DNA from 2 places in the Saccharopolyspora sp. NPDC002376 genome. Region 2 is predicted to be linked to the other one. Evidence: riboswitches for the same ligand, from Rfam matches in the RefSeq annotation. Region 2 holds a riboswitch; the other holds the start of a gene.

Region 1 (10,203 bases), on a different contig from region 2:
TTGCCGGCGGGATACGCCGAGCAGTACGCGGTGCGGACCGTTCCCCTGCACGTCAGCGTGGACAGCGCGGTGGCGGTGGACGAGCCGGACTTCGGTCCGGACGACCTGGCGCGGGCCTTCGCGCGCAAGCACCGGGTGACCACTGCGGGCGCGACGCCGCAGGAGTTGGCGAGCACCTTCCGGGCAGCTCTCGACGAAGGTGCCGACGGTGTGGTGGCGGTGCACCTGTCCCGGCAGCTTTCGGGCACGTGGGACGCGGCGCGGTTGGCCGCCCGCGAGGTCGATCCGGAACGGGTGCGGGTCGTCGACTCACGTTCCGCCGCGATGGGGTTGGGGTTCTCGGTGCTGGCTGCGGCCGAGTCGGCGAAATCCGGCGCTGACCTGGACGAAGTGGTGCGCGCCGCGACCACGACGGCCGAGCGCACTACCACCTTGTTCTCCGTGCAGACGCTGGAATACCTGCGCCGCGGCGGGCGGATCGGCACCGCCGCGGCAGTGCTGGGTACGGCGTTGGCGATCAAGCCGCTGCTGCACGTCCACGACGGGCGGATCGACGCCTTGGAGAAGGTCCGCACCACCACGCGAGCCATGTCCCGGTTGCTGGAGATCTCCTCGTCCGCAGCGGGTTCCGGTGCAGCGGCCATCGCGATCCACCACCTGGCCGCGCGAGAGCGCGCGGAGCAGCTCGCGGGCCGGATCCGCGCCGAACGCGGTGACTCCGTGGACTGCGTGGTTTCGGAGGTGGGCGCGGTGATCGGGGCGCACATCGGGCCCGGTGCAGTGGGTGTCGTGGTTCTCCCGAACGGGTGGCGTTCGCTCGATTGAAAGCCTTTCGGCGGGCGGATTCCACACCATCGAGCTGAATTCGTGTCCACAGTGGTCGGAGTCGCGAAAAATAAAGCTGCATAAGGCTTTTCAATTGCTCTACCCTCGTCATCATGTTCGACGTACAAGCATTCCGCGCTGTTGGTGAACCCGACGAAGAACTCGATCCGCGAAGCAGACTGCAATCCCTGGGGCGACATGCCGCCCGCGACGACGCAGCGGAGCGCGCCGGGCCTGGCTACTCGGTGGCGCCGCCGGAACCGGCGCCGCGCACGCGCATGCGCAGGTTCGTCGAGAGGTGGCTGCCCGAATCCCTGCTGAGGTCCAGAGTGGACCCCGGTCGGGCAGGCGTGCTCGCCCTTGCCTTGGTGGCCGCTGTGCTGCTGGTCGGTGTCATCGCTTTGACCTGGACGTCGCGGTCAGTCGCCGATCCAGCACCACCGCCGGTCCTGCCGCCACCACTGCCGGAGACCACCGCCGCCGATCCAGAACTCGTCGTCAGCGTCGTCGGCAAGGTCAACAGTCCAGGCCTGGTCACGGTCGAGCCCGGCAGCCGGGTCGCCGATGCGGTCGAGGCTGCCGGCGGCGCGCTGCCGGACACCGACCTGACCGGACTCAACCTCGCCCGTCGCCTGACCGACGGGGAACAGCTCTACGTCGCCGTGCCGGTTCCGGCGCAGGCCCAGTCGGGGAAGGACGGCGACGGCAAGGTCGATCTGAACACCGCAACGGAGGAGCAACTCGATGAACTGCCAGGCGTCGGCGAGGTCACCGCCAAGCGGATCGTGCAGTGGCGAACCGAGCACGGTGGCTTCGACTCGGTGGACCAGCTGCGGGAGGTCGGCGGGATCGGGGTTTCGCGCTTCTCCCGGCTGCGGGAGTTGGTGCGGGTATGACCACCGGATTCGACCTCCGACTGGCGCCGACGGCGGCTGCGGTCTGGGCGGTGACGTTGCTCGGCCTGCTGGTCGGGTGGGGTGCGGCAGCGGTGACGGCGGCGTTGGCGTTGCTGGCGGTTCCGCTGATGTGGCCGGTCTCCAGGAATCGGGCCTGGGCGAGGGGAGCGCTGGTGGTCCTGCTGCTGGCAGGTGTCGCCGCGGCCGGGATGGCGGTCCGGAGCTATCGCGTCGAGCACCACCCGGTGCACCAGGCGGCTCAGCACGGCGAGCGGCTGACAGCGCGGGTGACTTTGACCAGCGCGCCGATCCCGTTGCGGGGACCGGCTTTCGGGGCACAGCGAGCGCAGGACCGAGCCTTGGTCCGGGCCACTTTGGAGACTGCCGACGTCGCGGGTCAGCGCGTGCTGGCTGGTGGATCAGTGGTGCTGCTGGTGCCGACCGAGCAGTGGCGCGAGCTCATCGCCGGGCAGCAGGTGACGGTCCGGGGCAAGGCTGCACCACCGCGGTCGGGAGAGCTCACCGTCGCGGCGATGCAGGTGTTCGGAGCGCCCACCGAGGTCACTTCGCCCCCGGGTTGGCAGCGCGTAGCGGCGGACCTGCGGGACGGGCTGCGCAGCACGGCTTCAGCCGAGCTGAGTCCGGCTGCGGCTGGACTGCTGCCCGGTCTGGTCGTCGGCGACACCAGAGCTCTGCCGCCCGAGGTGGAGCAGGACTTCGAAACGGCAGGTCTCACGCACCTCATGGCGGTGTCGGGTGCCAACTTGGCGATCGTGTGCGGCGCAGTGCTCGTGGTCCTGCACTTGATCGGCGCGGGACCGGTGCTGTCGGCAGCGGGGGCGGGTGCGGCTCTCATCGGGTTCGTCGTGCTGGCAGGTCCGGAACCGAGCGTGCTGCGAGCGGCGGCGATGGGAGCGATCACCCTGCTGGCGCTGGTCCTGGGCAGACGGCGTTCGGCACTGCCGGTGCTGTCGGCGAGCGTGATCGGCTTGCTGCTGCTGTTACCGGAACTGGCCACGAGCCCGGGGTTCGCCCTGTCGGTCGCGGCTACGGCCGGGCTGGTGCTGCTGGCCCCGACGTGGGCGGCGGCTCTGCGTGATCGCGGTGTTCCGATCGGCGTGGCGGAGGCCATCGCGGTTCCGCTGGCGGCGCACGTCGTCACCGCTCCGCTGATCGCGGCGCTGTCCGGGACCGTCAGCCTGGTCGCGGTGCCGGCGAATCTGCTGGCAGGTCCGGTCGTCGCACCGGCGACCGTCTTCGGGGTGCTGGCAACGATGATCGCGCCGTTCTCCGGATGGCTGGCCGGCGTGTTCTGCTGGTTGGCCGCGCCGGAGCTGGAATGGCTGGTGCTGATCGCTGACCGCGCGGCAGCTGTGCCCGGCGGATCGTTCGACTGGCTGCCCGGCACCGCCGGTGGTCTGCTGCTGGCGGGGCTAGTCGTCGTCGGCCTGATCTTGTTGCGCGGCAAGCGGTTCCGAGTTCTGGCATCGGTGGCGCTGCTGCTCGTGGTGCTCGTGCTGGTGCCGGTGCGCAGCGCTGTGTCCGGCTGGCCGGTTCCCGGCTGGAGCATGGTGGCTTGCGATGTCGGGCAGGGAGATGGGCTGGTGCTCGCCACCGGGCGGCCGGAGGAGGCCGTGGTGGTTGACACCGGGCCGGACCTCGAACGGTCTGCGGCGTGCCTGGACCGGCTGGGGGTGCGTCGGATTCCGCTGGCCGTGCTGACGCACCTGCACGCCGATCACGTCAGCGGACTCACCGGGTTGTTGGGCAAGTTCTCGGTCGGTGCGGTGGCGGTGGGGCCACTGCGGGAACCAGCGTGGGCGATGAAGGAGGTGGTGCGAGATACCCGTGCGCATCGGGTTCCGGTCGTGCAGATGCAGTCCGGGCAGCGGGCGAGCTGGCCTGGCCTGGTGCTCGACGTGCTGGCCCCGGATCCGGCGCTGGCCCGGACGCAAACGGCGGAGGACGCCAACGACGCCTCGATCGTGCTGCGGGCCATCACCCCGGCCGGAAGACTGCTGCTCACCGGCGACATCGAGCTCCCGTCCCAGGGGAGACTGCTCTCGTCAGGGCTGGACCTGCGAGCTGATGTGCTCAAGGTGCCGCACCACGGATCCCGTTACACCACACCCGGTTTCCTGCACGCGGTGCGACCGAGAGCGGCGTTGATCAGCGTCGGCGACGGCAACAGCTACGGGCACCCGAGCCCGTTCGTGGTGGACACGCTCACCCGCGCAGGTACGAGAGTCCTGCGCACCGACCAGGAAGGAGACATCGCGATCCTGCCGGGCCCACAAGGTCCACGACACGTGTCACGAGGAGATCCGCTGCGCGCGGTCGACCGCTGAACCTCAGTCCGCTGTGGACGGACAAGAACGCGGTGCCACCGGATTCCCAGCGGCACCGCGCACTTTCCGGGACGAGGGTTACAGCCCCAGAGCCTGGTTGACGGCCTCGGTCGTCGGCGCGACGGTGGCCTTCGGGCCGATCTGGTCCTGGACCGCGTCCAGGGTCTTCAGACCGTCACCGGTGATCAGCAGGACAGTCTCGGCGTCCGGGTCGATCTTGCCGTTCTCGATCAGCTTCTTCGCGGTGGCCACGGTGACCCCACCAGCGGTCTCGGCGAAGATGCCCTCGGTGCGGGCCAGCAGGCGGATGCCCGCGCGCACCTCGTCGTCGGTGACGTCCTCGATGGCGCCGTTGGTCTTGCGGACGATGTCCAGCACGTACGGGCCGTCGGCGGGCGCGCCGATGGCCAGCGAGCGGGCAATGGTGTCCGGACGCACCGGCTGCACCACGTCCTGCCCGTTCTTGTACGCGGAGGACACCGGGGAGCAGCCGGAGGCCTGCGCACCGAAGATCCGCACCGGGCTCGGCTCGACCAGACCGGTCTCGCCGAGCTCGTTGAATCCCTTGTGGACCTTGGTCAGCTGCGAGCCGGAGGCGATCGGCACCACGATCTGCTCGGGGATGCGCCAACCGAGCTGCTCGGCGACCTCGAAGGCGAGCGTCTTGGAGCCCTCCGAGTAGTAGGGCCGGACGTTGACGTTGACGAACGCCCAGTCCTCGTGCTCACCGGCCAGCTCGGTGGCCAGGCGGTTGACGTCGTCGTAGTTGCCGTCGACGGCGAGCAGCGAGCCGTCGTAGACCGCGCTCATCAGGATCTTGGCGCGCTCAAGGGTTTTGGGCACCAGCACGACCGAGTCCCAGCCGGCGCGGGCGGCGGCCGCGGCCACCGCGTTGGCCAGGTTGCCGGTCGACGGGCAGGCCAGCACCTTGAAGCCGAACTCGCGGGCGGCGGCCAGCGCGACCGCGACCACGCGGTCCTTGAACGAGTGGGTGGGGTTGCCGGTGTCGTCCTTGATCCAGATCCGCTTGACGCCCAACGCCTTCGCGAGGTTGTCGGCGCGGATCAGGCGGGTACAGCCGGGGTCGGTGTTCGGGTGCTCCTCGACGTTGGAGGGCACCGGCAGCAGCTGCTTGTACCGCCAGATCGACCGGGGGCCGGCTTCGATGTCCTCGCGGCGCAGTCGCGGGAAGTCGTAGGCGACTTCCAGGGGGGAGAAATCTTCGAGCGAAACGAATTCGGGGGCCAGCGGCTGCCGGTGTCCTTCTTCCTTGGACACCAGTTCGACGGCGTTGCCCAGGTCGAAGGTCTTGGTTCCGTTCTGGGCGCGGACGGCAGCAGTCATCGCGAGGTCCTCTCCTCATCTATCCCGCGGACGGGTCGGAATTGGCACCGCTTTCGCCGGTGACCTCGCGGAAGAAGACACGATTCGCCGGACGAACGGTTGCCGGGGCTTCATCGGGCCGTTCCCTCTGCCCCTCTGGATGAGCTATTCGGTTGTGGCGGCCACGCTAATGGATCCCGCGCAAGTCTGGCCAGGCCGATCCAGATGGCGGGATCGTCGCGGGTGCGTGGGACGATGCGGGCATGAGCTCACCGGCCGTGGTCAACGATCCGCTGCACCTGGTTCTCGGCGACGAGGAACTGCTGGTGGAACGCGCGCTCTGGGCGGCGGTCGGAGCGGCCCGAGCGGCGGACCCGGAGGCCGAGCTGCGCCGCGTGAAGGTGAGCGAACTCACCCCTCCTGAGCTGGCCGAAATGCTCAGCCCGTCGCTGTTCGCGGAGGGTCGGGTGCTGGCGGTGGAATCGGCGCAGGACGCGGGCAAGGAGATCGCCGAAGCCCTGCTCTCCCACGTCAAACAACCCGTCGACGGTGTGACGCTGGTGATCGTGCACACCGGTGGTGGGCGGTCCAAGTACGCCAAGGAACTGCCCAACGCGCTGAAAAAGCTGGGCGCGCGGGTCACCGAGTGCAACAAGATCACCAAACCCGCCGAGCGGGAAGCGTTCGTCCGCGACGAGATCCGCCGCGCGGGCGGAAAGGCGGACGCGGCTGCGGTGTCCGCGCTGATCGAAACCGTCGGCTCGGACCTGCGTGAGCTCTCCGCAGCAGCGACCCAGCTGGTCGCCGACACCGGCGGAAAGGTCGACGAGACCGCGGTCCGCCGCTACCACCGGGGACGTGCCGAGGTCACCGGCTTCGCGGTCGCGGAGAAGGCCGTGACAGGGGACCGGGCAGCCGCACTGGAGGCCCTGCGCTGGGCGGTGCAGCTCGGTGTTCCGCACGTGCTGATCGCTGACGCGCTGGCGGACTCGGTCCGCACCATCGGCCGCGTCGCCGCAGCCGGCGGCCGAAACGACCCGTTCCGCCTGGCTGGCGAACTCGGCATGCCCGCCTGGAAGGTCAAGAAGGCGCAGTCCCAGTCCAGGGGCTGGAACCCCAAGAGCCTCGCAGCCGCCCTCCAAGCAGTCGCCGAGGTCAACGCCGGAGTTAAGGGCATGGCCGCAGACCCCACGTACGCCCTGGAACGAACAGTCCTACGCCTCGTCGAACTCCGAAACCAACGCGCGTAAGCACGAACTGGCATAAATGAAGTTGGGCACCCGCGGTCCAAGCGGACACTGAGATTCCGCCCGCTACCCGCACCGCCACGAAAACCGGCTACAGGAAAGCAAAAGGCCCCTTCCCGAGCGGGAAGGGGCCTCAGCTAAACCGAAGCTCAGAGCTCGTTGACGCGCTTCGCCAGGGCGGACTTCTTGTTCGCAGCCTGGTTGCGGTGCAGGACGCCCTTGCTGGTGGCCTTGTCCAGCTCACGGCTGGCGGCCCGCTGCAGCTCGATGGCCTTGTCCTTGTCGCCGGCGGCAGCGGCCTCGCGGAACTTGCGGATCGCGGTCTTCAACGAGGACTTCACGGCCTTGTTGCGCTGCCGGTTCTTCTCGTTGGTCTTGATCCGCTTCATCTGGGACTTGATGTTGGCCACTGTTCGCCTCTTTCTCGTCTGTCGAATCGATCGTGCCGCGCTTCATCGGCCCTGCCCAGGGGCAGGTTTCCTCCACGGCGGAACGCCGCACGGCACGGTCGACCATGTTAACAGCCTCGACCTGGGCGGATGTCGGCCGGGCGGGGCGAGAGCGATCACATAGCCTCGGAACTGGCCCCACCAGACCATAGGGTCGATCCTCGTGCTGGACGCCCTGAATTGGCCTGGTTTCGCTGATCTCTCGCTCGCCGGTCTGCTCTTCCTCTGCGCAGCGGCGTTCCTCGCCGGAGCCGTCGACGCGATCGTCGGCGGTGGCGGTCTGATCCAGCTGCCCGCGATGCTGCTGCTCATGCCCGGTGGTGAGGTGATCTACTCGCTGGCCACCAACAAGGTCGCGTCGATCGCCGGCACCGCCGCGGCTGCCCGCACCTACGCCAAGCGCACCCCGATCGACTGGCGCGCCGCGCTGTCGATGGCGCTGGTGGCACTGCTGGGTTCGTTGGGTGGCGCGATGCTGGCCAACGCGCTGCCCTCGCACGTCCTCAACATCATCGTGCTCGTCGCCCTGGTCGCCGTGGGCCTCTACACCTGGCGCAAGCCCGATCTCGGTTCGGTGGACGCGCCGCGCTTCGAGCGTCGCGCGCAGCTGCTGGTGATGCTCACGGGCGGTGCGATGATCGGTTTCTGGGACGGCATCGCCGGTCCGGGCACCGGCTCGTTCCTGGTGTTCCTGCTGGTCGGGCTGGTCGGTTTCGCGTTCCTCACGGCCTCGGCCACCGCGAAGGTCGTCAACGTGGCGACCAACATCGGTGCCCTGATCTTCTTCATCCCAGCGGGCAAGGTGCTGTGGGGGCTGGGAATCCTGATGGCGCTGAGCAACGTCGCGGGCAGTGTCCTCGGCGCGATGCTGGCCGCCCGGCGCGGATCCGGTTTCGTGCGCCGGGTCTTCCTGACGGTGGTCGTCGGCCTCGTGATCAGCCTCGGCTGGAAGCTGGCCGCTGGGGTTTAAGTGCCTTTTTTGATCCTTTGCTTTTGATGCGCCGAAGGCGCAGAGCCCGCCCTCGGCGCTGGCACCGCCGAGGGTTCTCAGCATTCGCCTGGCGAGGACGGCCGTGACGCCGTGTACATAAGTCAGGGCACCCGCAGTCCAGGTGGACGCTGAGGTTCCGCTACCCGCACCGCCACGCAAAACGAGTTCAAAAGCAGGTTCTAAGACCCGTGAGTGTTCGCAAGAACCACCGCCACTCGCGTGAACAGGCGTGCCACGTGCCACAACATCGTTCAACCCCAACCCCTGAGCGGCGTAGCATGACCGCTGGTTGTGCCTAGGGTTCCGCTCCCGTTCCGACGCAACACCACAACCAGGAGTGTGGAGGTCAGGTCCGAGCGGCACCGACGATCGCGGAACGGGAGCGATCGCACATCTGACGGGACAAAAGCCTGGAGGAACCCGGATGCTGCGCGCCCGCGCGGCACGGAGAGGGTTCCATGGGACTGGTCGCCGTCCTGCTCGTCGTCGCCGCTGCGTTCGCCCACGCGGGCTGGAACTTCTTCGCCAAGCGCGCGGGATCGGCCGGCGCCGGATTCGTGTGGCTGACCGCGGCCTGCTCAGCCGTCCTGTACTTACCGGTCGCCACTGGTGTGCTGATCTGGAGCGGCGCGCCGCCATTGGGCTGTTGGGCGTGCTGGTCAGCGCTGTCGTGCACCTGGCTTACTTCCTGCTGCTGCAGCGCGGCTACGCGGTCGGTGACATGTCGGTGGTGTACCCCCTGGCCAGGGGGACCGGGCCGATGCTGGCGATGCTGATCGCGATCCTGGTGCTGGGTGAACGCCCCAGCTGGCTCTGCGCTGCTGGTGGGTTGCTGGTCATCGCCGGAGTGCTCGTGATCGGACTGTCCGACGGCTTGCCGCGCTCCGGCGCGAGCCTGGCCGGGGTCGGATTCGGGGTCCTGACCGGTGCGCTGATCGCGGTCTACACGGTGTGGGACGCCTACGCGGTGACCGGCCTGGCGCTGTCCCCGCTGCTGTACGACTGGGCGAACAACTTCGCCAGGTCGATCCTGCTCTCCCCGTACGCCGCCCGCCGCCGCACCCAGATCGCCGAGGTCTGGCGCGAGCACCGGGCCCCGGTGCTCGCGGTGGCGCTGCTGTCGCCGCTGGCCTACATCCTCGTCCTGTTCGCGATGCAGCTCGCCCCGGTCAGCCTGGTCGCCCCAGCCCGAGAGCTGAGCATCGTCATCGCAGGCCTGCTGGCCTGGCGCCTCCTGGGCGAATCCCAACCGGGCCGCCGCATGACGGGAGCCCTCGTGGTCCTCACCGGAGTAGTCCTCCTCGGCATCGTCTAGACGTCCAGTTCAGCGGCGACCGCTCCGTGCACGCCGGATTCGCACAGCCTGCGGTATCTGGTGGTCACGGCCGCGTGGAACACCGCGTTTCGGGCCAACTCCGGAGTGACCCGACACGGTGTGTCGATGGAAGAGGTCGAGCAGGCGTTCCTCAACACACCGAGAATTGGGCGGAACAAGCGAAGTAGAGCTGCGGGCCCTGCTTCGTCGGGCAGAGCGTTTGGTGGATCCGGCGCTTCGCGATCGTCGGGCGAGCTGAAGCGGCAGGTCGCCGTTTGGGCCGGTAGAAACGGGGCATGGATGTCTTGGCCAGCCGGTTGATCCTCCGGCCTCGGGACTGGGACCGGGCCGTGCGGTTCTACCGGGACGTGCTCGGGTTGGCGATCGCTCGGGAGTTCCCCGGTGGCATGGTGTTCTTCCTCGGCCAGGGGTTGCTGGAAGTTTCCGGCAGCGGTGGGCCGGGGCCGAGCCCGGACCAGGTGCTCTGGCTGCAGGTGCGCGACGTCCGGGCGGAGTTCGAGCAGCTGCGCGAGAAGGGTGTCACCGTGCTGGCCGAGCCCGCGCGGCAGCCCTGGGGCTTGGACGAGGCGTGGATCGCCGACCCGGACGGCATGCGGATCGTGCTGGTGGAGATCCCATCGGACCACCCGCTGCGCGTAGACGTCCGCAACCTCTGAAGCGCCCGCCTCCGGAAACCGGAGACGGGCGCGTTCATCACTGGATCTCGGCGATCAGCGCGGCGCGCTCCTCCTCGGGGAGGAAGGACGCGCGGAACGAGTCGGCGGCGAACTGGCGCAGCACCGAGTCGT
Region 2 (10,203 bases):
CAGGCCGTCGCGGACGCCGATGCCGTGCTCGGCCGACAGCGCAGCGGCGAGCAATCCCGGGTCCTGGCCGTCGATGGTGAAGCTCACGACGCCGACGCGCTCGTGGTCGGCATCGAACAGGCACAGCTCGCGCAGTCCCGGCACCTCGCTCAGCCCAGCGCGCAACCGGCGCAGCAGCGCCTCCTCGTGCTCGACGACGTTGACCCATTCCGCCGAGATCGTCTCGCAGGCCTTGGCCAGCGCATGCACGCCGACGGTGTTCGGCGAGCCGGCCTCGTGCCGCTCCTCGCCGGTGTTCCAGCTGACCGCGCGCTCGTTCACCTTCCGCGTCGCGCCGCCACCGGCCAGGTACGGATCCGCGGCGTTGAGCCAGTCCGCGCGTCCGATCAGCGCGCCCGCACCGAACGGCGCGTACAGCTTGTGACCGGAGATCGCGACGTAGTCGATGTCGAGCTCACCGATCCGCACTGGGCGGTGCGGGGCTAGCTGCGCGGCGTCGAGCACGGTTCGCGCGCCTCGACGACGGGCCACCCGGGCGAGTTCGGCGACCGGCCACAGCTCACCGGTGACGTTCGAGGCCCCGGTGATCACCGCCAGCCGCGGCCCCTCCGGGCATTCCGCCAACGCGGCGTCCAGCGCGGCGACTGCGTCGGCCGGAGTCGCGGGAGCCTCGATCCGCCGCACCCGCGGACCGGTCCAGGGCAGCAGCGCGGCGTGGTGCTCGGTGTCGAAGACGACGACGGAGGTACCGCGCGGCAAGGCTCCTGCCAGCAGGTTCAACGCGTCGGTGGTGTTGCGGGTGAAGATCACCGAGTCGGCGCGGCGGGCCCCGACGAAGTCCCGCAGGACGTCCCGCGCCCCTTCGTAGACCCTGGTGCACACCTGCGAGGCGAAGCCGGCCCCACGGTGCACGCTGGCGTACCACGGAAGCAGCTGGTCAACGGCGGCCCGGACGCTGTTCAGACAAGGTGCGCTGGCGCCGTGATCGAGGTTGGCATAACCGATGCACTCCCCGGTGACCAGCGGAACGCTCAGCTCGTTTCCCACGACCGCGGGCACGCGGCTGTCCACAGTGGATTGCTTCGGGATTCGGACAGCGGCAGACGTCATGACGCCCTCCAAGGGCCTCATCGGACCCTCCCAGGAGGGGTCCGCGCTTGCCGGATCGCCCTGCGCGACCGGCCAGGTCCTCACCCGGGGCACCCCACCGCGGTTGGAGGGTTGCCGGCCAGCAAGCCGGGGCTACGCGCTGGCACTCATGACCTTCGAAACAGCACCATAGGAAAAGCCCGCACAGCGGGCAACACCCGTTCCCGAGACGTGGGAGCGTTCTGCGTCACACCGCCCGCGGGGTCCGGGTGGCACCGGACGAACCGGCGCCACCCGAACACTGCAGGTCAGGCGCGGGTGACGGACACCTTGATCTCGGTCCCGTCGCCGACCGCGCCGGTGAAGCCGTCGGCCACGTCACCGGACTCGACCGCGTTGGCGAGGGTCTCGGCCGCGATGAACTCGCGGTGCGCCGCCACCGCCGACAGCACCTCCTCCGGCGCCGAAACGGTCACCATGATCCGGTCGGAGACCTCGAAGTCGGCGTCCTTGCGAGCCTGCTGGACGACGCGGACCGCGTCGCGGGCCACGCCCTCGGCGGCCAGTTCCGGGGTCACCTCGGTGTCCAGCACGACCAGGCCCAGGCCCGCGGGCAGCGCCGAAGCCGCGCCGGAGTCGGTGGACACCAGCTGCTCGCTGAACTCGTTGTCCTGCAGCTCGATCCCGGCCGCGACGACCGCGCCGCCAGGGGTGCGGCTCCACTCGCCGGCCTTGACCGCCTTGATGACCTTCTGCACCTCGCGGCCCAAGCGCGGACCGGCCGCCCGCGCGTTCACCGCGATCTCGAAGTGGCCGTGCGCGGCCACGTCGGTGGTCAGCTCCAGCTCCTTGACGTTGATCTCGTCGCGGATCAGGTCGGCGAACGGACGCAGGGCCTCCGCCTGCTCCGTGGCGACCACGAGCTTGGCCAGCGGCAGCCGCACGCGCAGCCTGTTGGCCTTGCGCAGCGCCGACGCCGAGGAGCACACCTGGCGGACCTGGTCCATCGCGGTGACCAGCGCCGCGTCCGCGGGCAGCTCGTCGACCAGCGGCCAGTCGGCCAGGTGCACCGAGCGCCCACCGGTCAGCCCGCGCCACACCGCCTCCGCGGTCAGCGGCAGCATCGGCGCCACCACCCGGCTGGTCACCTCCAGCACGGTGTGCAGGGTGTCGATGGCGTCGCGGTCACCGGCCCAGAAGCGGTCGCGGGAACGCCGCACGTACCAGTTGGTCAGGACCTCCAGGAAGTCCCGGACGGTGTTGCACGCACCGGCCAGGTCGAGGGAGTCCATCGCGGCCTGCACGTCACCGACCAGCTCGTGGGTCTTGGCCAGGACGTAGCGGTCCAGCACGTGCTGACTGTCCACCCTGGACTCGCCGGTGACGCCCTCGGCGTTGGCGTACAGCGCCAGGAAGTACCAGGAGTTCCACAGCGGCAGCACCGCCTGGCGCACCGCGTCCCGGATGCCCTGCTCGGTGACCACCAGGTCGCCTCCGCGCAGGATCGGGCTGGCCATCAGGAACCAGCGCATCGCGTCCGAGCCGTCGCGGTCGAAGACCTCGTTGACGTCCGGGTAGTTGCGCTTGGACTTCGACATCTTCTGCTTGTCGTCGCCCAGCACGATGCCGTGGGCCACCACGTTGGTGAACGCCGGGCGGTCGAACAGCGCCGTCGCCAGCACGTGCAGCAGGTAGAACCAGCCGCGGGTCTGCCCGTTGTACTCGACGATGAAGTCGCCCGGGTAGTGGTGCTCGAACCACTCGGAGTTCTCGAACGGGTAGTGCACCTGCGCGAACGGCATCGAGCCGGACTCGAACCAGCAGTCCAGCACCTCCGGCACCCGGCGCATGGTCGACTTGCCGGTCGGGTCGTCCGGGTTGGGCCGGGTCAGTTCGTCGATCTGCGGGCGGTGCAGGTCCTCCGGCCGCACGCCGAAGTCGCGCTCCAGCTCGTCCAGCGAGCCGTAGACGTCGGTGCGCGGGTAGTTCGGGTCGTCGGAGACCCACACCGGGATCGGCGAACCCCAGTACCGGTTGCGCGAGATGTTCCAGTCGCGGGCGTTCTCCAGCCACTTGCCGAACTGGCCGTCCCGGATGTGCTCCGGCACCCAGTTGATCTGCTTGTTGAGCTCGACCATCCGGTCCTTGAACTTGCTGACCGCCACGAACCAGGACGACACCGCCCGCTGGATCAGCGCGTTGTCGCAGCGCCAGCAGTGCGGGTACGGGTGGTCGTAGGTCTCGTGCCGCAGCAGCAGACCCTTGTCCTTGAGGTCGCGGGCGATCTGCTTGTTGGCCTCGAAGACCTGCAGACCCTCGTACGGCGGCACCTCGGCGGTGAACTTGCCGTGCGCGTCGACCGGAACCACCGGCTCGATGCCCGCGGCGTCGGTGACGACCTTGTCATCCTCACCGAAGGCCGGCGCGATGTGCACCAGCCCGGTGCCGTCCTCGGTGGTCACGTAGTCGGCGGCGAGCACCTGGTGGGCGTTCTCGCGGCCGACGAAGAAGTCGAACGGCGGCTGGTACTTCGTGCCCAGCAGTTCGCTGCCCTTGAACCGCTCCACGACGTGCTCGGCGACGTCCTCGCCGAGCTCCCGCGCGTAGGCGCTCAGCCGAGCCTCGGCCAGCACGTACCGCTCCGAGCTGTTGGCCGGCGCGACGAGCACGTAGTCGACCTCGGGGTGCACCGCGGCGGCGAGGTTGGACGGCAGGGTCCACGGCGTGGTCGTCCATGCCAGGGCCAGCGCGCCGTCGTAGGCCTTGCCCGGAGCGTTGAGGCGCAGGCCGATCGTCACCGCCGGGTCCTGCCGCTGGCGGTAGACGTCGTCCATCTTGGTTTCGGTGTTGGCCAGCGGCGTCTCGCAGCGCCAGCAGTACCAGAGCACCCGGAAGCCCTCGTAGACCAGACCCTTGTCCCACAGGGTCTTGAAGGCCCACATGACGCTTTCCATGTAGTCCAGGTCGAGTGTCTTGTAGTCGTTGGAGAAGTCCACCCACCGCGCCTGCCGGGTGACGTAGTTCTCCCATTCCTCGGTGTAGCGAAGCACCGAGGTGCGGCAGGCGTCGTTGAACTCGGCCACGCCCATCGTCTCGATCTCGGACTTCGAGGTGATGCCGAGCTGCTTCTCCGCCTCCACCTCGGCGGGCAGACCGTGGCAGTCCCAGCCGAACCGGCGCTCGACCCGGCGACCGCGCATCGTCTGGTAGCGCGGCACCACGTCCTTGACGTAGCCGGTCAGCAGGTGCCCGTAGTGCGGCAGGCCGTTGGCGAACGGCGGGCCGTCGTAGAAGACGAACTCGTTGGCACCGTTGGTCCCGGCCTCTCGGGCCTCGACCGAGGCCCGGAAGGTGTCGTCGCTCGCCCAGAAATCCAGCACCTGGCGCTCGATGTCCGGGAACGCGGGCTGGGCAGCCACGCCGCGCTCACCGGCGTCGCCGAACTGAACCTTGGGATATGACATCGCGGATGCGCTCCTCGCGGTGTGTGTCGTTGCCGCCGCACGGTCACCGATGACTCGGTGCCCACACGGGGACGACACCTCGTGCGCATGCTCCGCACGAGATCCGCGGTACCACCCCGCTTGCCGCCGACGAACGTCGACGACCACTCGTTGCCAGCTGTGACGGGCTGGACCCGTCCGGTTCTACTGAGGTGCCACGGGCACCCGTTCTTCCGGAGGCTCCCCGGTGATGGCCGGATCATCGCCTGGTCGTTCCAGCGTACCGGTCCCCCGCCACCGGTTTTCACCGGTCCGACATCCGCCCGGTTACTAGCGGCGGACCTCGGCGGCGATCGTGGCGTTGGGGGCGCAGAGGGCGCAGGGCGTGAAGCCCAGTTCTCGCGCCTCGCGCAAGGTCAGCTCGATCGTCTTGCGGGAACCGATCCACTCGCAGGTGCGGACGTGGTAGCGCGGCCGTTCGTCGATCACCAGGACCTTAGCGTCCGGTCGCGCGACCTCGGAGGCGTTGCTGCGCTCCTCCGCCGGCTCCTCGCCGACGTCGGCGAACGGCGGTTCGGCCGTCTCCTGCTTCGCCGCCCGGCGCCGCCGCACCCGGTCCGCCGCCAGCAGACCGACCGCGACCGCGCTGGCCAGCGCCGACAGCCACGCCAGCTCGGCCTCGCCGCCGACGACGGCGCCGACCAGCACACCAGCGGCCAGCAGGACCAGCAGCAGCACGACCAACAGCACGCGACCTCACACCTCTCGCGACACGGCCCCGGACGCACACCAGCGGCGACGGGCACTCCACCCGTCGCCGCTGATGCGGACAGTTCCGTCAGCCAGCCTCGGCGGCACGTGCGCCGAAGCTGTAGCTGGCCTGCTGACCCGAGCGGCTGCTGCCGCTCTCGGCCGGCGCGGCCGAACCCCGGTCCTGCAGTTCGCGAAGCTGCGACTCCAGGTACGTCTGCAGTCGAGTGCGGTACTCGCGCTCGAACGTGCGCAGGGTTTCGATCTTCTTCTCGAGGGCGTTCTTCTCCGACGTGATGTTGCCCATCACCTCGGCGTGCTTGCGCTGCGCGTCGCGCTCCAGGTTGGCGGCCTTCTCGCGGGCCTGCCGCTCCAACGTCTCGGCCCGGGTCCGGGCGTCGTTGAGCATCGTCTCGGCACGGGTCCGGGACTCGTTGACCATGCTGTCGGACTTCGAGCGCGCTTCCGAGAGCAGCTGCTCGGACTTCGTCCGCGCTTCGGCCAGCATGCCGTCGGCCTCGGCCTTGGCCTCACCGGTCAGCCGGTCGGCCATCTCCTGCGCCAGGCCCAGCACCTTGGCGGCCTGCACGTGATGGTCACCGCCGGGCGAGGTCTGCTCGGCAGCGGACGGCGCCGGAACCGGGGTGAGCCGGCGCGGTTCCTCCGTCGGTGGGGCCGGGGTCGAGGAAGCGGATGCCGCCTGGGTGCGGGCGTCCTCCAAGTCGACCTGCGCGGTCTGCAGCTGGGACTCCAGCTGCTCGACCTGGCTGCGCAGATCGTTGTTCTCCTCCACCAGCCGGGCAAGCTCGGCTTCAACCAGGTCGAGGAATGCATCCACCTCGTCCTCGTTGTAGCCCCGCTTACCGATCGGAGGTTTGCTGAACGCGACGTTATGCACGTCGGCGGGGGTCAAGCCCACAAGATCACCTCACGCACTCCTCGGCTGCGGGTAGCCCGGGTTCCCCGTCACCCGGGCTGCACCAGTCGCATCAGTATGAACACGACCAGCAGCAGCACCATAATCGATAGGTCCAGTCCGACGCCGCCGATCCGGACCGTCGGAATCACCCGACGCACCAACTTTACGGGTGGGTCGGTCACTGTGTAGATGCTCTCCAACGCGATTGCAACCCCCCCAACGGGCCGCCAATCGCGAGCGAACACTCGAACGAGTTCGATCACAATACGGGCCGTGAGCAGGAGCCAGAAGAAGAACAGAACGTAAAACAGGACGATCTGCACCGGGTTCACGCTTCAACTGTGCCACCACTCACCCGTAGTTGAAAAAGGCACCCTCGGCGAGCCGCCTCTTGTCCTCGGCCGCAACGTCCACGTTGGGCGGTGAGAGCAAGAACACGCGGTTGGTGACCTTCTCGATCGAGCCCCGGAGGGCGAACGCCAACCCAGCGGCGAAGTCGACCAGGCGCTTCGCGTCGGCCTCCTCCATCTCGGTCAGGTTCATGATCACCGGCGTGCCGTCCCGGTATTGCTCGCCGATCGTACGGGCCTCGCTGTAGCTGCGAGGATGCAGGGTTGTGATCTTGCTCAAGTTGAACAGGGAACCGGTGTCGGTGACCGCCCGCAGCTGCGAGACGTTCTCCCGCGACTGACCGGTGGGCAGCGAGCTGCGCGCCGGAGCCTCCGCCGACCACTGCCGACGCGGACGCGGCGCCGGGTCCCGGAACTCCTCGATGAAGTCCGGCTCGGCATCGGGCTCCGACTGGTATCCGCCGCGGGTGCCGACACGACGTCGTCCGCCCCGCTCAACGGGGCCGTCGTAGGTGTCGCGATCGGACTCGGCGTACCGGTCGCGATAGCCGACCTCGTCGTCGTACTCGTCGACCTCGTCGGCCGGAACCATGCCGAAGTAGGCCTTCAACTTGTGCAAAGCGCTCATCGGCATGCCCTTCCTCTTGCGACTCCTAGCACCGAGCACGAGGCGGCCGTCCGACCCCCCGATCCTGCAGCTACGGCGAGGTTAACTGCCGCCCGCCGAGCAACGCGGTTCCGACACGCACCCGGGTCGAGCCGTGGGCAACCGCACTTTCCAGGTCGCCGGACATCCCCGCCGACACCTCGACAGCTTCGGGGTGATCTCCCCGCAACCGCTCGGAGATCTTGGAAAGTGTGCCAAAGGCCACATCGGGATCGCCACCCAGGGGAGCGACCGCCATCACACCGCGCAGTCGAAGATCACTCGTCAGTGTGATCATATCTGCCAACTCCGGGACCTCGTCGGGTCGGCAACCCCCGCGACCCTCCGACTCGTCCAGGCTGACCTGCAAAAACACGTCCAACGGGTGTGTTCGATCACCCGCTTCGAGGGCGTTCGAGGTCGCCCGGCTCAAGGCCTCGATCAGCCGCGCGCTGTCCACCGACTCGACCACGTCGGCCCAGCGGACCACGGCTCGCGCCTTGTTCCGCTGCAACTGGCCGACCATGTGCCAGCGCACCGCCGCGGACGGGCGCAGCTCGTCGAACTCGGTGACCTTGCCGCGCGCTTCCTGCTCGCGGTTCTCCGCGAACTCGGTGAGCCCCAGATCGGCCAGCAGCGCCGCGTCCGAGGCCGGGAAGGTCTTCGTCACGGCCAGGAGCTCGACCTCGTCCGGCTGACGTCCAGCGGCGAGGCACGCCCGGTCGACCCGGTCACGCACCTCGAGCAGCGATTCAGCCAGTTCCTGCCTACGCAGTTCCTCGCTCACTCGGCGTCCTCCGGCTCGGCCCAGATCACCGCGGCGAACCGCCCCGTGCGCCCGTTGTCGCGGCGGTGGCTGTACAGCTCCGGCGACTCCATCGTGCAGCGCGGATCCACGCCGATCTTGGCGATGCCGGCGGCGGCCAGCTGCTCCCAGAGCCCGGCGCGCAGGTCGAGCCCCGGTGTGCCCTTGCGGGTCTTACACGCGCTGCCGGGCAGGTGCTCCTCCACGTCGGCCTGCATGTTGGCGGGCACCTCGTAGCACTCACCGCAGGCGGCAGGTCCGAGCAGCGCCTCGATGCGGTCGAGCTTGGCGCCCGCCTGCTGCATCGCCTTGAGGGCCGCCACGACTACTCCCACGCGCGCGCCGACCCGTCCGGCGTGCACCGCCGAAACGACACCGGTCTCCGAGTCGCCGAGCAGCACCGGCACGCAGTCCGCGGTGAGCACCGCGAGCGCCAGGTTCGGCTCAGCGGTCACCAACGCGTCGGTGGCCTCCACCGGCTCGGACTGCGGGCCGTCGACGACGGTCGCGGTGCGGCCGTGGATCTGCTCCATCCACACCAGGCGGTCCTCGGGCAGGCCGATGCCGTCGGCCAGCTTGCGCTGGTTCGCGGCCAGCGCCGCCGGGTCGTCGCCGACGCGACCCCCGAGGTTGAACGAATCGAACGGCGGCTTGGAACTGCCGCCCTCCCGCGTGGTGATCACGCGCCGGATCCGCACTGCTGCTCAGCCTCCCCTAAACATGAATCGACACCGGGAGCGGAGTGCTCCCGGTGTCGATTCTCGCCCATGCGCCGCCGCATCGGACGGTGCGTCCACTCCGGCCTAGCGTTTCGGCTTGATCAGCTGTGCGCTCATCGGCGCATGAACGGCGGTATGTCGACGTCGTCGTCGCTGTCGTCGTTCACCGGCACGGCGCGGTTGTTCAGCCCAGCACCGGACCGTGTCGAGGTGCCGCCGTGCGTCGGAAAGCCGCTCGTGCCCCGCGTCGTCGGCACCGAGATGCCCTGCTGGGCCGTCGAGGAACCGTCGCTGCCGAACAGCCCAGACCGCTGGCCGATGTCCGGACGCTGGCGCACCGGCTCCGGCTCGGCCTGCGCCGGGGTCTCCGGCTGCTGGACCGGCTGCGCGGGCTGGGCCGCCTGCTGGACCGGCTGCGCGGGCTGGGTGACCTGCTGCGGCTCCGGGGCCGCGACCGGCGGCTGAGCCGGGGTCGGCGCGGGAGCCGGGGTGGCCTCCACCCGGGTCTCGACGACCTGGGCCGGGACCGACTTCTCGGTGCTCGCCACCGGTTCGGCGTCCTCGGTGCGGCCGCCGACCTTGGTCGGCTCGAGCTTCTTGTGCGTCGGCGTGCCGGCGTCGAAGCCCGCGGCGATCACCGTCACCCGCACCTCGTCACCGAGCGAGTCGTCGATGACCGTACCGAAGATGATGTTGGCCTCGGGGTGCGCGGACTCCTGGACCAGCGATGCCGACTCGTTGATCTCGAACAGACCGAGGTCGGAACCACCTGCTATGGCCAGCAGAACGCCGTGCGCGCCCTCCATGGACGCTTCCAGCAGCGGCGAGTTGATCGCCTTCTGCGCGGCCTGCACGGCTCTGCCCTCACCGGCGGCTGCACCGATGCCCATCAGCGCGCTGCCCGCACCGGACATGACGCTCTTGACGTCGGCGAAGTCGAGGTTGATCAGACCGGGCGTCGTGATCAGGTCGGTGATGCCCTGGACACCGGAGAGCAGCACCTCGTCGGCGGAGCGGAAGGCGTCCATCAGGCTCACGCCGATGTCGCCGAGCTGCAGCAGCCGGTCGTTCGGAATGACGATCAGCGTGTCGCAGCACTCGCGGAGCTCCTTGATGCCCTGCTCTGCCTGAGCCGCGCGGCGCTTGCCCTCGAAGGTGAACGGTCGCGTGACCACACCGATGGTCAGCGCGCCGAGCTTGCGCGCGATCGAAGCGACGACCGGCGCGCCACCGGTACCGGTGCCACCGCCTTCGCCCGCGGTCACGAACACCATGTCGGCGCCCTTGAGGACCTCTTCGATCTCTTCTGCGTGATCCTCGGCCGCCCTGTGACCGACCTCCGGCGCGGCACCCGCGCCCAGACCGCGGGTGAGCTCTCGACCGATGTCGAGCTTCACGTCGGCATCGGACATCAGCAGGGCCTGCGCGTCGGTGTTCACCGCGATGAACTCGACGCCCTTGAGCCCGACCTCGATCATGCGG

The links. Region 2 has a riboswitch for S-adenosylmethionine ahead of ACWCO2_RS10390 (aminotransferase class V-fold PLP-dependent enzyme). Riboswitches for the same ligand answer to the same signal wherever they lie in the genome.
Region 1: it holds a riboswitch for S-adenosylmethionine, as region 2 does, so the genes downstream of both, thrC (threonine synthase) here and ACWCO2_RS10390 (aminotransferase class V-fold PLP-dependent enzyme) in region 2, are expected to answer to the same signal.

The regions. Positions count from the first base shown of each region.
Region 1 is NZ_JBSFBZ010000027.1:81,688-91,890, reverse strand. Features, by position in the region: gene ACWCO2_RS19520 (DegV family protein) at 1-825, shown strand, start outside; gene ACWCO2_RS19515 (helix-hairpin-helix domain-containing protein) at 939-1,721, shown strand; gene ACWCO2_RS19510 (ComEC/Rec2 family competence protein) at 1,718-4,069, shown strand; gene thrC (threonine synthase) at 4,148-5,413, opposite strand; SAM riboswitch class I at 5,426-5,559, opposite strand; gene holA (DNA polymerase III subunit delta) at 5,656-6,642, shown strand; gene rpsT (30S ribosomal protein S20) at 6,789-7,049, opposite strand; gene ACWCO2_RS19490 (TSUP family transporter) at 7,252-8,058, shown strand; gene ACWCO2_RS19485 (EamA family transporter) at 8,639-9,394, shown strand; gene ACWCO2_RS19480 (VOC family protein) at 9,691-10,071, shown strand; gene ACWCO2_RS19475 (adenosine deaminase) at 10,109-10,203, opposite strand, start outside.
Region 2 is NZ_JBSFBZ010000011.1:335-10,537, forward strand. Features, by position in the region: gene ACWCO2_RS10390 (aminotransferase class V-fold PLP-dependent enzyme) at 1-1,110, opposite strand, end outside; SAM riboswitch class IV at 1,149-1,264, opposite strand; gene ileS (isoleucine--tRNA ligase) at 1,398-4,553, opposite strand; gene ACWCO2_RS10400 (hypothetical protein) at 4,863-5,282, opposite strand; gene wag31 (DivIVA-like cell division protein Wag31) at 5,371-6,201, opposite strand; gene ACWCO2_RS10410 (YggT family protein) at 6,249-6,533, opposite strand; gene ACWCO2_RS10415 (cell division protein SepF) at 6,553-7,179, opposite strand; gene ACWCO2_RS10420 (YggS family pyridoxal phosphate-dependent enzyme) at 7,250-7,984, opposite strand; gene pgeF (peptidoglycan editing factor PgeF) at 7,981-8,700, opposite strand; gene ftsZ (cell division protein FtsZ) at 8,835-10,203, opposite strand, start outside.